DNA from 3 places in the Janthinobacterium sp. MP5059B genome. Region 2 is predicted to be linked to each of the others. Evidence: predicted binding sites of a transcription regulator. Region 2 holds the regulator's gene; each other region holds the start of a gene.
The links. The regulator HrcA, encoded in region 2, represses chaperone genes, less so after heat shock. The targets are predictions, from matches to a motif close to TTAGCACTCNNNNNNNNNGAGTGCTAA.
Positions count from the first base shown of each region.

Region 1: the regulator HrcA is predicted to act here: its motif matches at 1,644-1,670, upstream of rpoH (RNA polymerase sigma factor RpoH).
Region 3: the regulator HrcA is predicted to act here: its motif matches at 1,720-1,746, upstream of groES (co-chaperone GroES).

Region 1 is NZ_LRHX01000002.1:65,857-69,985, forward strand. Features, by position in the region: gene JAB1_RS00935 (ATP-binding cassette domain-containing protein) at 1-496, shown strand, start outside; gene ftsX (permease-like cell division protein FtsX) at 493-1,413, shown strand; gene rpoH (RNA polymerase sigma factor RpoH) at 1,829-2,728, shown strand; gene JAB1_RS00950 (hypothetical protein) at 2,819-3,043, opposite strand; gene JAB1_RS00955 (hypothetical protein) at 3,269-3,721, shown strand; gene JAB1_RS00960 (antibiotic biosynthesis monooxygenase) at 3,718-4,065, opposite strand; gene JAB1_RS00965 (cytochrome P450) at 4,062-4,129, opposite strand, start outside.
Region 2 is NZ_LRHX01000016.1:1,143,228-1,147,356, forward strand. Features, by position in the region: gene dapB (4-hydroxy-tetrahydrodipicolinate reductase) at 1-610, opposite strand, end outside; gene JAB1_RS22225 (outer membrane protein assembly factor BamE) at 630-1,253, opposite strand; gene fur (ferric iron uptake transcriptional regulator) at 1,449-1,880, shown strand; gene hrcA (heat-inducible transcriptional repressor HrcA) at 1,929-2,945, opposite strand; gene JAB1_RS22240 (HAD family hydrolase) at 3,048-3,773, opposite strand; gene JAB1_RS22245 (hypothetical protein) at 4,018-4,129, shown strand, end outside.
Region 3 is NZ_LRHX01000016.1:418,163-422,291, forward strand. Features, by position in the region: gene JAB1_RS18950 (cell division protein ZapA) at 1-308, opposite strand, end outside; gene JAB1_RS18955 (DUF904 domain-containing protein) at 308-598, opposite strand; gene JAB1_RS18960 (hypothetical protein) at 728-1,474, opposite strand; gene groES (co-chaperone GroES) at 1,988-2,278, shown strand; gene groL (chaperonin GroEL) at 2,329-3,978, shown strand.

The DNA.
Region 1 (4,129 bases), on a different contig from region 2:
GATCTTCCAGCAGCAAAAATTGCTCAACGACCGCTCCATCCTGGCCAACGTCATGCTGCCGCTGCTCGTCGTCGGCGCCCACAAGGCGGCCGCCGAACAGCGCGCGCGCGCCGCGCTCGACAAGGTGGGACTGCTGGACCGCGCCATGGCGCGACCGCTGTCGCTGTCGGGCGGGGAACAGCAGCGCGTGTCGATCGCGCGCGCCATCGTCAACCGACCGCAGATCATCCTGGCCGACGAACCGACGGCCAACCTGGACCGCGCCAGCGCCAACAAGGTGCTCGACGCCCTGAAAGCATTCCACTCCGTGGGCGTGACCTGCCTCATTTCCAGCCATGACGAACAGATGCTCGACGCCGCCGCCCGCGTGATCCACCTGAAAAACGGCCAGCTGGTCGCCATCGACAAGGCCACGCAGGCGCCCGTCTTCGCGCCGCCCGATCCCGATTTTGCGCCCTCTCCCGACCAGGACGACGCGCAGGGAGAGCAGGCATGAGAGGCTGGTTCCGTCAACACCGCTTCGCCCTCGGTTCGGCGCTGATTCACTTGCGCAAGTCGCCGGGCGGCTTTCTATTGAACGTGCTCGTCGTCGCCATCGCCCTGTCGCTGCCGTTCGCCGGCTTGACCATGCTCGACAACGTGCGCCCCATGTCGGAACAGATGTCGGTCGACCCGGAAATCAGCGTCTTCCTGAAGATCGACACGCCGCGCGAGCAAGCCGTGGCCCTGGCGGGCGCCATGCGCAAGATCGTGGGCCCGCAAAAGGCGAAGATCGTCTTCATCCCGCGCGAACAGGCGCTGGACTCGCTGAAAAACAAGAGCGGCCTGGCCGATGTGCTCAGCACCCTGGGCGACAATCCCCTGCCCGACAGCTATGTGCTGAAACTCGATGCCTTCAGCAGCGCCAGCGAAGCGCAGGATGTCGATGCGGTGGCGGAACAGTTGCGCCAGCTGCCATTCGTGGAATCGGCGCAAGTCGATTCGGCCTGGGTCAAGCGCCTGGCGGCCCTGCTGGGTGTGCTGCGCCTGGTGCTGCTGCTGCTGGCGATCACGCTGGGCGTGGCCGTGATCGCCGTGGTCTTCAATACCATCCGCCTGCAGGTGATGCAGCAGCGCGATGAAATCAGCATCTCGAAATTGATCGGTGCCACCGATACCTTCATCCACCGCCCCTTCTATTACACGGGCGCCCTGCTGGGCCTGTGCGCCGGTGCGCTGGCCCTGAGCGCCGTGGCGCTGGCCTTGCAGCCGCTGAACACGGCGATTGCCGAGTTTGCCCGCCTGTATGCGTCCGAATTCCAGCTGGTGCCGCTGGCGCCGCTGCCGATGGCCGGCTTGCTGGCCGTCAGCGCCGGCCTGGGTCTGATCGGCGCCTTCCTGTGCGTGCAGCGCCACCTGGCGCGCCTGAACTGACTTTCCTTTCCATGGCGGCGCTCCCGCGCCGCCATGCGTCTCGCCATCCCCATATTGCTGTTATATTGATATTAAGCAAGTATTCTTAAGGCTCGCTTCAGCCAGAGGCCGTAGACTGGCCATGTTGTCGTAAAGCGGCCTGCAGCGCTGTTCAAATCGCTTTTTAAAGATGTATATCAAGCATTCATTCGCCATAGCATTTAGGCTATCAGGTCGATTAAATGTGCTGATTGGCACTCTCAAGCAGAGAGTGCTAATATAGGGACATACCAATAGCAGAACCGCCATGGACGCCAGATCAAGATGGTGCCGCGATCTGCAAAGTGCAAGACCGAATACGCAAAAACGAAGATACAAGCTGCCACGTCGCGTGACGTGGCCAACTGGAACAAAGCAAGACTACGAGGGAGAAAACATGACTATGATGTCCGCAACGTCCGCATTGGTTCCGACCAAAAGTAATGCGCTGGGCCTCGGATTCACTGGCAATCTGGGCAATATCGACGCCTATATTTCGGCCGTGAACCGCCTGCCCATGTTGACCCATGACGAAGAAATTTCGCTGGCAACACGCCTGCGTGAAAAAAATGACCTGGCCGCCGCGCAAGAACTGGTGCTGTCGCACCTGCGCCTGGTGGTCTCGATTGCCCGCGGCTACCTGGGCTATGGCTTGCCGCACGCCGACCTGATTCAGGAAGGCAATATCGGCTTGATGAAAGCCGTGAAGCGTTTCGATCCGGACCAGGGCGTGCGCCTGGTGTCGTACGCCATGCACTGGGTGAAAGCCGAGATGCATGAGTACATCCTGAAAAACTGGCGCCTGGTCAAGGTCGCGACGACGAAGGCGCAGCGCAAGCTGTTCTTCAACCTGCGCAGCCACAAGACGGGCCTGGACGCGATGACGCCAAAGCAGATCGATGCGCTGGCCAAGCTGCTCGACGTGAAGCGCGAAGAAGTGATCGAGATGGAAACCCGCTTGAGCGGCCGCGACATCGCGCTGGAATCGCCGACCGACGATGAAGACGACAAGTTTTCGCCGATCGCCTATCTGTCGTCGGAGCAAAGCGAGCCGACCAAGGTACTGGAAGCGGAACAAGTGACGCGCCTGCAATCGGAAGGCCTGGAAACGGCACTGTCGAAGCTGGACGCCCGTTCGCGCCGCATCATCGAAGCGCGCTGGCTGGCCAACGACGACGGCTCCGGCGCCACCCTGCACGCGCTGGCAGAAGAGTTCGGCGTATCGGCCGAACGCATCCGCCAGATCGAAGTGGCGGCGCTGAAAAAAATGAAGGGCGCCCTGGCAGCCTACGTGTAATCGCAAGCAATGCCGCAATGCAAAAGGCGCCGCAAGGCGCCTTTTAGTTTTATAACTTGATATTTATCAACAGATAAACATTGTCAGCCCTTACGCTGCAGCCAAGCCCTTGGTGATCAGCTCGGCGACCAATTCATTCAGATCCGCGCCGCGTTCCTTGGCCAGGGTCTGCAATTGCAAGACCAGATCGCTGTTCAGCTTGACGGCGAATGGCACCAGGCCCAGGGCCTGATCGCGCTTGCGCTGCTCGCGGCGGTCGATGACCACCGCTTCCTTACCGAATGCACCTGCGCCGGGAACATTCATCTTTCCCATCAGTTTCTTGGCATCGCTTTTGGCCAGGTCGGTCGGTTTTTTTCATGGTTGTTTCCTGATTTTCAAAACAGCCATTCTACGCAGTAATCGGCGCGCCGCGTGGCTGGCGCATCAATTCACCGGCAGCACGCCAATAGTGCGCCGTAAAAATATCATTTTGTTACTATCATTTTCATCCCACGCGTGAACAAGCACGCCGGGGACGCTCCACCTGAAAGGAAAAACATGCATTATCTGACCCGCTCTTACCGTACCGTGCTGCTTCCCCTGTTCTTCGCCTGCCTGGCCGTGCTGACTGGCTGCGGCGCGGCCGGCAGCGCCGGCGACGCGGAAAACACGCCGCGCAGCGTCACCCACGTGCTCTCGCCGGGCGAACAGGTGGCCATCACGGCCACCGATACCCTGAAACTCGAACGTGTCAACGACAGCCGCTGCCGCAAGGGCGCCGTGTGCGTGTGGAAAGGCTACGTCAGCTACAGTTTCAGTTTGCTCAACAGCGCAGGCGCCACGGACATCGTCTTGTCCGACTCCATGCCCGGCGCCGCCAGTTCCGTCACCGTCAACCACCTGACGTTTACCCTGCTCGACGTCGATCCGGCCACGCCGCCCGCCCTGAATGCGGCCGAGCCCACGTATCGGGTCAAAGTAAAAATCACGCAGGGCGCGCTGCCCCGCTAAACGCTGTGGCGCCGCCGGCTGTCGGCCGGCGCCTGCTGCCGGTCCAGCATGCCGTAATCGCGCACGACGGCGGCAATGCGCAGCCGGTAGTCGTCAAACACGCCCTGCCGGCCGGCCGTTTGCGCCACGCGGTGCGCTTCCAACTGCCGCCATTGCGCCAGCGCCGCCTCGTCGCGAAAGAAGGATAGCGACAGCAATTTGCCTGGCTCGCTCAGGCTGCTGAAGCGCTCGATGGAAATGAAACCGTCCACTTCATCGAGCAAGGGACGCAGCGCGGCGGCCAGGTTCAGGTATTCCTGGCGCCCTTCGGCGCCGGGCCAGACTTCGAAAATCACGGCAATCATTTCATTTCTCCCAGGCTAAAAACAGGGATGCGCGCGTTCAGCGACGGCACATAACGCCACGCCA
Region 2 (4,129 bases):
CGATGGTCGACGGGTCGCGTTCGCCCGTCACGCCTTCGCGGCCGTACACGGCGCATTCCTTCAGGTCGCGGCCCAGGGCGCCGGCCACCACTTCGCCCATTTGCAGGGCGGTGCCCGATGGCGCATCGACCTTGAAGCGGTGATGCGCTTCGATGATCTCGATATCGTAGCCTTCGGACAGGCTTTTCGCGGCCAGTTCCAGCAGCTTCATGGTGACATTCACGCCCACGCTCATGTTCGGCGCGAACATGATGGCCGTCTTTTCGGCGGCGGCGGCAATGGCGGCCTTGCCCGCATCATCGAAACCCGTGGTGCCGATGATCATCTTGATGCCATGCTCGGCGCAATACGCCAGATGCTGCAAAGTGCCTTCGGGACGCGTGAAGTCGATCAGGTAATCGGCGCCGGCCAGGCCGGTGGCCAGATCGGATGCGATCAGCACGCCGGCAGGCTTGCCCAGGAAGGCGGCCGCATCCTGGCCGACGGAAGGCGAACCAGCGCGGTCGAGGGCGCCGGCCAGCACGGCGTCAGGCGCATTGCTGACCGCTTCGATCAGGATATGGCCCATGCGGCCGCTGGCGCCAGCGATGGCAATTTTCAGTTCAGTCATTTTATTCTCTTACAGCAACTTATTTGGTGGGTTCGGCAGCAGGTGCAGGCTCGGCGGCAGGCGCAGGCGTCACTTCCGGCTTACTCACAGGAATGGCGGGCGCGGCATCGGCCGGCACGGGCACGGCGCTTGGCGCCACGGGCGATGGCACGGCGGCGGCAGGCACGTCGGCCTTGGCAACCTTGGCGAACGGCGACGGGCCGGCGATACGGTCGATGTATTCTTTCTCCGTCGGCAAGTTGCCGCCTTCGAAACGTTCAACCTTGCCATCCTTGCCGAAGTACACGACCACGCGGCTGCTGGTGGTTTCGCCACTGCCCCGGGCCAGGCGGAATGGATAATCCCAGCGGTCGGCATGGAAGATATCGGTCAGCAGCGAGGTGCCGAGGACGAAACGCACCTGGTCGCGCGTCATGCCCACTTTCAACTGAGCCAGCATCTCTTCGGAGACAAAGTTGCCTTGTTGAATGTCAGGACGGTAGGGCGAGAAAAACCACATGAATTTTTGCAGTGGCGTAATGGTGGTCGTTTGTGCGCCCTGTTCGGGGACCAGTTCCTTGCCTTCTTTTTGAGCAGCTGCCGGCTTTTCGCCAAGGATGCCACGGCTGGCGCAGCCGGACATGGCCAGCGCGACACAGACCATGCCTGCCACGACTGGTGCTCGAAATGAAATACGGTGCCAGAGAGATGGCAATACAGCCGGTGTTACGCGCATAAATGACCTCAATTTGATGAACAAAACGCCAGGAGTGGCCGGCCTGCCAAAAAATGCATATTTTGGCACTCCCCGCTAAAACGCTATATGATAAAGCACCTGACCCACATACGAGCAACAAACATGAGTAACAATCCTAGTGATCTCAAGGCAAGCGGCCTGAAAGCCACCCTGCCACGGCTGAAGATACTCGATATCTTCCAGAGTAGCCCGGTACGCCACCTGACCGCGGAAGACGTCTACAAGATTCTGCTGGCCGACAATATGGATGTCGGCTTGGCAACTGTCTACCGCGTCCTGACGCAATTCGAACAGGCAGGCTTGCTCAACCGCAACCATTTTGAAACCGGCAAGGCGATTTTCGAGCTCAACGAAGGTTCCCACCACGACCACCTGGTGTGCCTCGACTGTGGCCGGGTCGAAGAATTCTTCGACGAAGACATCGAAGTGCGCCAGCAAAAGGTAGCCGAAGAGCGCGGCTTCAAGATCGCCGAACACGCCTTGGCCATCTATGGCAACTGCATCAAGACGGCTTGCCCGCACAAAACCGCCTGACCACAGCTGGCCGCTCCCACGGGGCGGCTGGCGCGCCAGGCAGTACGATCAATGATGGCTGAGCGCGCTTGACAGCAACTTGGCCGTGATATCGACAATCGGGATGACGCGCTCGTAGGCCATGCGCGTCGGTCCGATCACTCCCAGCGTGCCCACGATCTTGCCGTTGACTTCATACGGCGCCGTCACCACGCTCATCTCATCCATCGGCACCAGGTTCGATTCGCCGCCGATGAATATCTGCACGCCCGTCGCCTTGCTCGATACGTCGAGCAGCTGCATCAAACCCGTTTTTTGCTCGAACATGTCGAACATCTGGCGCAGCGAATGCATATTCGATGACAGATCGCTCACGCTGAGCAAGTTGCGCTCGCCGGAAATCACCATGTCATCGCTATGGTCGGCCATCGCTTCGCTGCCCGCTTCCACGGCCGCCTGCATCAGGCTGCCCATATCGTCGCGCAACTGGCGCAATTCACCCTGCAGGCGCACGCGCACGGCATCGAATGACAGGCCGCCATAATTCTGGTTGATGTAATTGGCCGATTGCACCAGTTGCGCCGGCGTATAGTCGGCCTCCGTCAGCAATAAACGGTTCTGCACGTCGCCGCCGGGGGCGACGATGACGAGCAGGATGCGTTTTTCGGACAGGCGCAGGAATTCGATTTGCTGGAATACGGATTCGCGGCGCGGAGTGAGCACGACGCCGGCAAACTGCGACAGCGATGACAGCATCTGCGCCGCGTTGGCAATGGTTTTTTGCGGTTGCGGCGTCTGCAGGCGCATGCGCGACTCCACCAGATGCTCGTCCAGGTGCCGGACGGTCAGCAAGGTATCGACAAAGATGCGGTAGCCGCGCGGCGTGGGGATGCGTCCGGCCGAGGTGTGAGGGCTGGACACATAACCGAGTTCTTCCAGGTCGGCCATGATGTTGCGGATCGTGGCCGGCGACAGGTCCAGGCCGGAAATTTTCGACAAGGCGCGCGAACCGACCGGCAGGCCGTCGGCGATATATCGCTCGACCAGGGCTTTCAGCAGTGTTTGGGCACGTGTATCGAGTTGCATGGTGTTTTATTTAAGCAAGTATGTTGTTAAGCAAGCGGCAACGAAAGCGGCCGAACGTGCATCAACAGCACCTATTATGCACGTTCGCCCGCCCCGCGGCGATCAATCTTCCAGTTGCCCCTGCAGCCACAGCAGCAATTCATCGAAGTTGGCGCAGATGGCGTCGGGCTGCACGCCGGCGGCCAGATGCGCGTCGCTGCCCTTGCGGTTCATCCACACGGCGCGCATGCCCGCTCCTTGCGCTCCCGTGACGTCGAAATACAGGTCGTCGCCCACATACACGGCCTCATGCGGCGCCACGCCCAGCGCGGCGCAAGCGGCCAGGAAGATGCTCGCGTCAGGCTTGGCCACGCCGAAATCGCTGGCGGCGATGGAGACTTTAAAATGCTGTGCCAGGCCGATAATTTCAAGGTCCGCATTGCCATTCGAAATCGAGCCGACCAGCATGCGCTGGCCCATCCAGGCAAGGCCAGGCAAGACGTCGTCATACGGCTGGACGCGATGGCGCGCAGCCAGGAACTGCGCGATGGCGCCATCGACCAGGACAGGATCCTCGCCGGCCGCCTCGAAGGCGGCCAGCAAGCCGGCGCGGCGCAACTCGATCAGGTTGCCATGGAAATGCGGTTGTTCATGGAGCATGGCCAGGCGGTGCTGGCGCAGCACCTCGATGGAAAACTGCTGCGCCACCTTGGGCGCATGCGTGGCCAGCCAGTCGTGCAGCAGGGTTTCCGCTGCGGCAATCACGGGCGCGATGGGCCACAAGGTATCGTCGAGGTCGAACAGGATGGCCTTGGGCGGCACGGCAGGTTTTACAGGGGCAAGAGACATGGGATTCACGGTGGATGCCACGCCACAGTGCGCAGCCTGCCTCTATTGTCGCATTGATCGCCGCCGCCGGCATGGCTGCGCCTCCATGAAATGGGGCCGGGCCAGCGCTTCCCGGCGAAAAATTGTTACAGGGTGATACAAGGCAAGATCATTCAGCTTGCCAGATAGACTAAAATAGGCGCCATTCCAATGCGGCGCCAGCGTCCGCGTTGCGCTACCCAACCTAATTCGTTTTGGAGAATGTATGAAAAATTTGTACCTGCGCTCGATGCTGGCGGCGGCTTGCGCCGTCACACTGGCAGCCTGCGGTGGCAGCGGCGGCAACCTGTATCTGCAAGGCCAAGTCGTCGGCCTGG
Region 3 (4,129 bases), 730 kb from region 2:
AAAAGGTTTTCCTGGGGCGTCAGAGCGCTATCCAGGACAGTGTGCATGGCCGAGATTTTCTGCTTCACTTCCAGTATCGTCAATTCCGACAGCGGACCTTGCGGCGACTTCACGGAGAGGAATTCCGCGGCCACGCCCAGGGCGGCCAGCACGGCGATGCGGTCGTTGCCCTTGACCTTGCCCGCGTCGCGGATGGCTTTCATTTTGCTATCGAGATAGATCGCCGCTTCGCGCAGCGCGCGCTCTTCGCCGTCGCGGCACACCATGCTGTAGGACTGGCCCATGATATTGACATCGACACGCGGCATTACGCTTCCTTCTCGTTCTCGGCACTATAGGCGCCCGCTTCCGAAGCGGCTTGCTCCAGGCCGGCTTGCACCAGTTCGGGAATTTTTTCCAGCAAAGCTTCCACCCGCTCCTGCGCCTCGCGCATGCGCTGCACATACAGGGAGTTCTCGGCGGCCAGCGCGGCATTGTCCTTGCGCAGTTGCGCGTTTTCACGGCGCAGCGCATGGGTCATTTCGGCCAGCAGGCCTATTTTGTCGGATAATTCGTTGAATTCGGAAATCATCCCGCCACTATAGGGCGGACGCTCCATGGGCGTCAATCGAATCACGCCGCTGTCACACATATTTACATCAATGCAGGGCAGTTGGCGGACAATACACGCTTTTTCCGGCGCTTTTCGCCAAGTGCGCGCATCTGCCGGCGCCGCGATGGCAGCGTTTTACTCGTCGACGTAATCGGGTTCGATATCGAGTCCGCCATAGCGGTTTTCGCAAGAGCGGCGCGTCAGCGTCTGTTGTCCGCCCTTGCCGTCAAGAACCATCGTCAAGTCGCGGCAAGTACTGCGATAACTGCCAGGCTTGGCGTCCGTACCCGAGGGCGTCAGGCGCACTGCCAGCGGCACCGCATTGCCCAGGCCCTTGTTGCTCCACTGGCGCGTCTTGCCATCCTCTTCATCTTTCAAGGTGCGCACGGCGGCCGTCAGCAGCGCTTTCTGTTCCCTGGCATTGAGCTTGGCGATGGTGACGTCGGACAGGAATGGCGGATACACGACGGGCGCCGGGTCCTTGCCCTGCACATCCCAGCGTCCGCTGTTCTGCGAACAAGTGCGGCGGCTCAGGTCCTGCGACTTGTCGCCCGCGGTGACGACGAATTTCAGGTCGCGGCACACGTGCGCCTTCAAGCTGTGTTCCGTCATGCCGGAGTTGCTGAAGTTATATGTGACTTTCACCAGCACGCCGCTGTCGCCGCCGTTGTCCCACACATGGGCTTCCTGGTCGTCGTCATCCTTGTTCAAATCGTTGAACAAGTCATTGAGCAACATTTCCTTTTCCAGCGGCGTCAGGGCCGCCACGGTGATCTCGTCGACGATGGTGGGCGTTTGCGCCGCGGCATTGCCCAGGCAGGCGAGACCGACGAGAGTAGCGCCCAACAGGCGCAGGGCGGGATGGGAAATCGGGAATGGCATGGCGTGCTTTCTGGTGCGAGTGGTGATATTGATATGCAATTGCAATCATCTTATCAAATTTCATAGTCAAACTCTGTTTCCTATGCGTACAGGAACGCCCCCTCTCCGAACGGCATGCTAGAGTCGCGCCTGTTGCTGACGCCCGGGAACGAGGCTTGTGCTGGCGCAAACCCTGTGTAGATGCAGGCTCTGCTCAGCATCTATCTATATGTTCCCCTTGAATAAGCCCCCTACCGTCCCTATAATTAGCACTCGTTAGTAGAGAGTGCTAACAAACTCTTTCGTAGCAATCCTCAGGAAATGATGGTGCTTGCCAGGCCACTGCAGGGAACGCTACGCGGCGGGCGACGCCGCGATGCACCACTGCCGGATACAGGCAAGGACAGGATGACATGGGGTTTGCTTGACCGTTGCGGGCTGCTTTCAACGGCGGTCACTGAAAGCACGTCTGGCGCTGTGCCAGGCATGTATTCATTTAGCAACACCTATCCATTGAACTTTAAGGAGTTTTGTATGAATCTGCGCCCATTGAACGATCGCGTCATCGTCAAACGCCTCGACCAGGAAACCAAAACTGCGTCCGGCCTCATCATTCCTGATGCAGCTGCTGAAAAACCGGATCAAGGCGAAGTCCTTGCCGTAGGCAATGGCAAGATTCTCGACGACGGCAAAGTGCGTCCTCTGGATGTCAAAGTGGGCGACCGCGTCCTGTTCGGCAAGTACGCCGGCCAAACCGTCAAAGTTGACGGCGATGAGCTGCTGGTCATGCGCGAAGAAGACATCATGGCGATCGTCGTCAAGTAATTGTTTCCACGTTGTAGACAGATACATCCCGAAACTCAGGAGAATTGAACATGGCAGCTAAAGAAGTAGTATTCGGCGACGCAGCGCGCGCCAAGATGGTCGAAGGCGTCAACATCCTCGCCAACGCAGTCAAAGTAACGCTGGGCCCGAAAGGCCGCAACGTGGTCCTGGAGCGCTCGTTCGGCGCCCCTACCGTCACCAAGGATGGTGTCTCGGTAGCGAAAGAAGTTGAACTCAAAGACAAGCTCATGAACATGGGCGCGCAAATGGTCAAGGAAGTTGCTTCCCGCACCAGCGACAACGCCGGCGACGGCACCACCACCGCAACCGTGCTGGCACAAGCCATCGTGCGCGAAGGCATGAAGTTCGTTGCCGCCGGCATGAACCCGATGGACCTGAAGCGCGGTATCGACAAGGCAGTTGCTGCCACCGTCGAAGAACTGGCGAAAATCGCCCGTCCTTGCACCACGACCAAGGAAATCGCCCAGGTTGGCGCGATCTCGGCAAACTCGGACTACTCGATCGGCGAGCGTATCGCTGAAGCGATGGAAAAAGTCGGCAAGGAAGGCGTCATCACCGTTGAAGACGGCAAGTCGCTGAACGACGAGCTGGACATCGTTGAAGGCATGCAGTTCGACCGCGGCTACCTGTCGCCATACTTCATCAACAACCCGGAGAAACAAGTTGCCGTGCTGGACAGCCCATTCGTCCTGCTGTGCGACAAGAAAATCTCGAACATCCGCGACCTGCTGCCGGTACTGGAACAAGTCGCAAAAGCTGGCCGTCCACTGCTGATCATCGCAGAAGACATCGAAGGCGAAGCGCTGGCCACCCTGGTTGTGAACAACATCCGCGGCATCCTGAAAACTTGCGCAGTGAAAGCACCTGGCTTCGGCGACCGCCGCAAAGCCATGCTGGAAGACATCGCTGTCCTGACCGGCGGCCAAGTGATCGCTGAAGAAGTCGGCCTGACCCTGGAAAAAGTGACCCTGGCCGAACTGGGCCAAGCGAAACGCATCGAAGTGGGCAAGGAAAACACCATCGTTATCGATGGCGCCGGCGAAGCAGCTTCGATCGAAGCACGCGTGAAACAAGTGCGTGTACAGATCGAAGAAGCGACCTCGGACTACGACCGTGAAAAACTGCAAGAGCGCGTCGCCAAACTGGCTGGCGGCGTTGCCGTGATCAAGGTTGGCGCAGCCACCGAAGTCGAAATGAAAGAGAAAAAAGCCCGCGTTGAAGATGCACTGCACGCGACCCGCGCTGCCGTGGAAGAAGGCATCGTGCCAGGCGGCGGCGTAGCCCTGCTGCGCGCACGCGCCAACATCACGGTCAAGGGCGACAATCCTGATCAAGACGCTGGTATCAAGATCGTCCTGCGCGCAATGGAAGAGCCACTGCGCATGATCGTGCAAAACGCTGGCGAAGAAGCTTCGGTCGTCGTGGCAGCCGTACTGGCTGGCTCGGGCAACTACGGCTACAACGCTGCCAACGGCACGTATGGCGACATGGTGGAAATGGGCGTCCTGGACCCAGCCAAAGTGACCCGTTCGGCGCTGCAAAACGCCGCTTCGATCGCTTCGCTGATGCTGACGACCGACTGCATGGTCTGCGAAATCGCTGACGACAAAGCAGCCGGCGGCATGGGCGGCGGCATGGGTGGTATGGGCGGCATGGGCGGCATGGACGGCATGATGTAATGTCCGGCGGCCAGTCGCGCAGGCGACGGCGCGACTGGCCGCATACGCAGGGACAGGGCTGGCAGACCAAAAGCTGCCAGCGCCTCCCGGCGGCCCCGAAAGCCACCTTCTACGGAAGGTGGCTTTTTTTCGCCTGTTGATTTTACAAGCC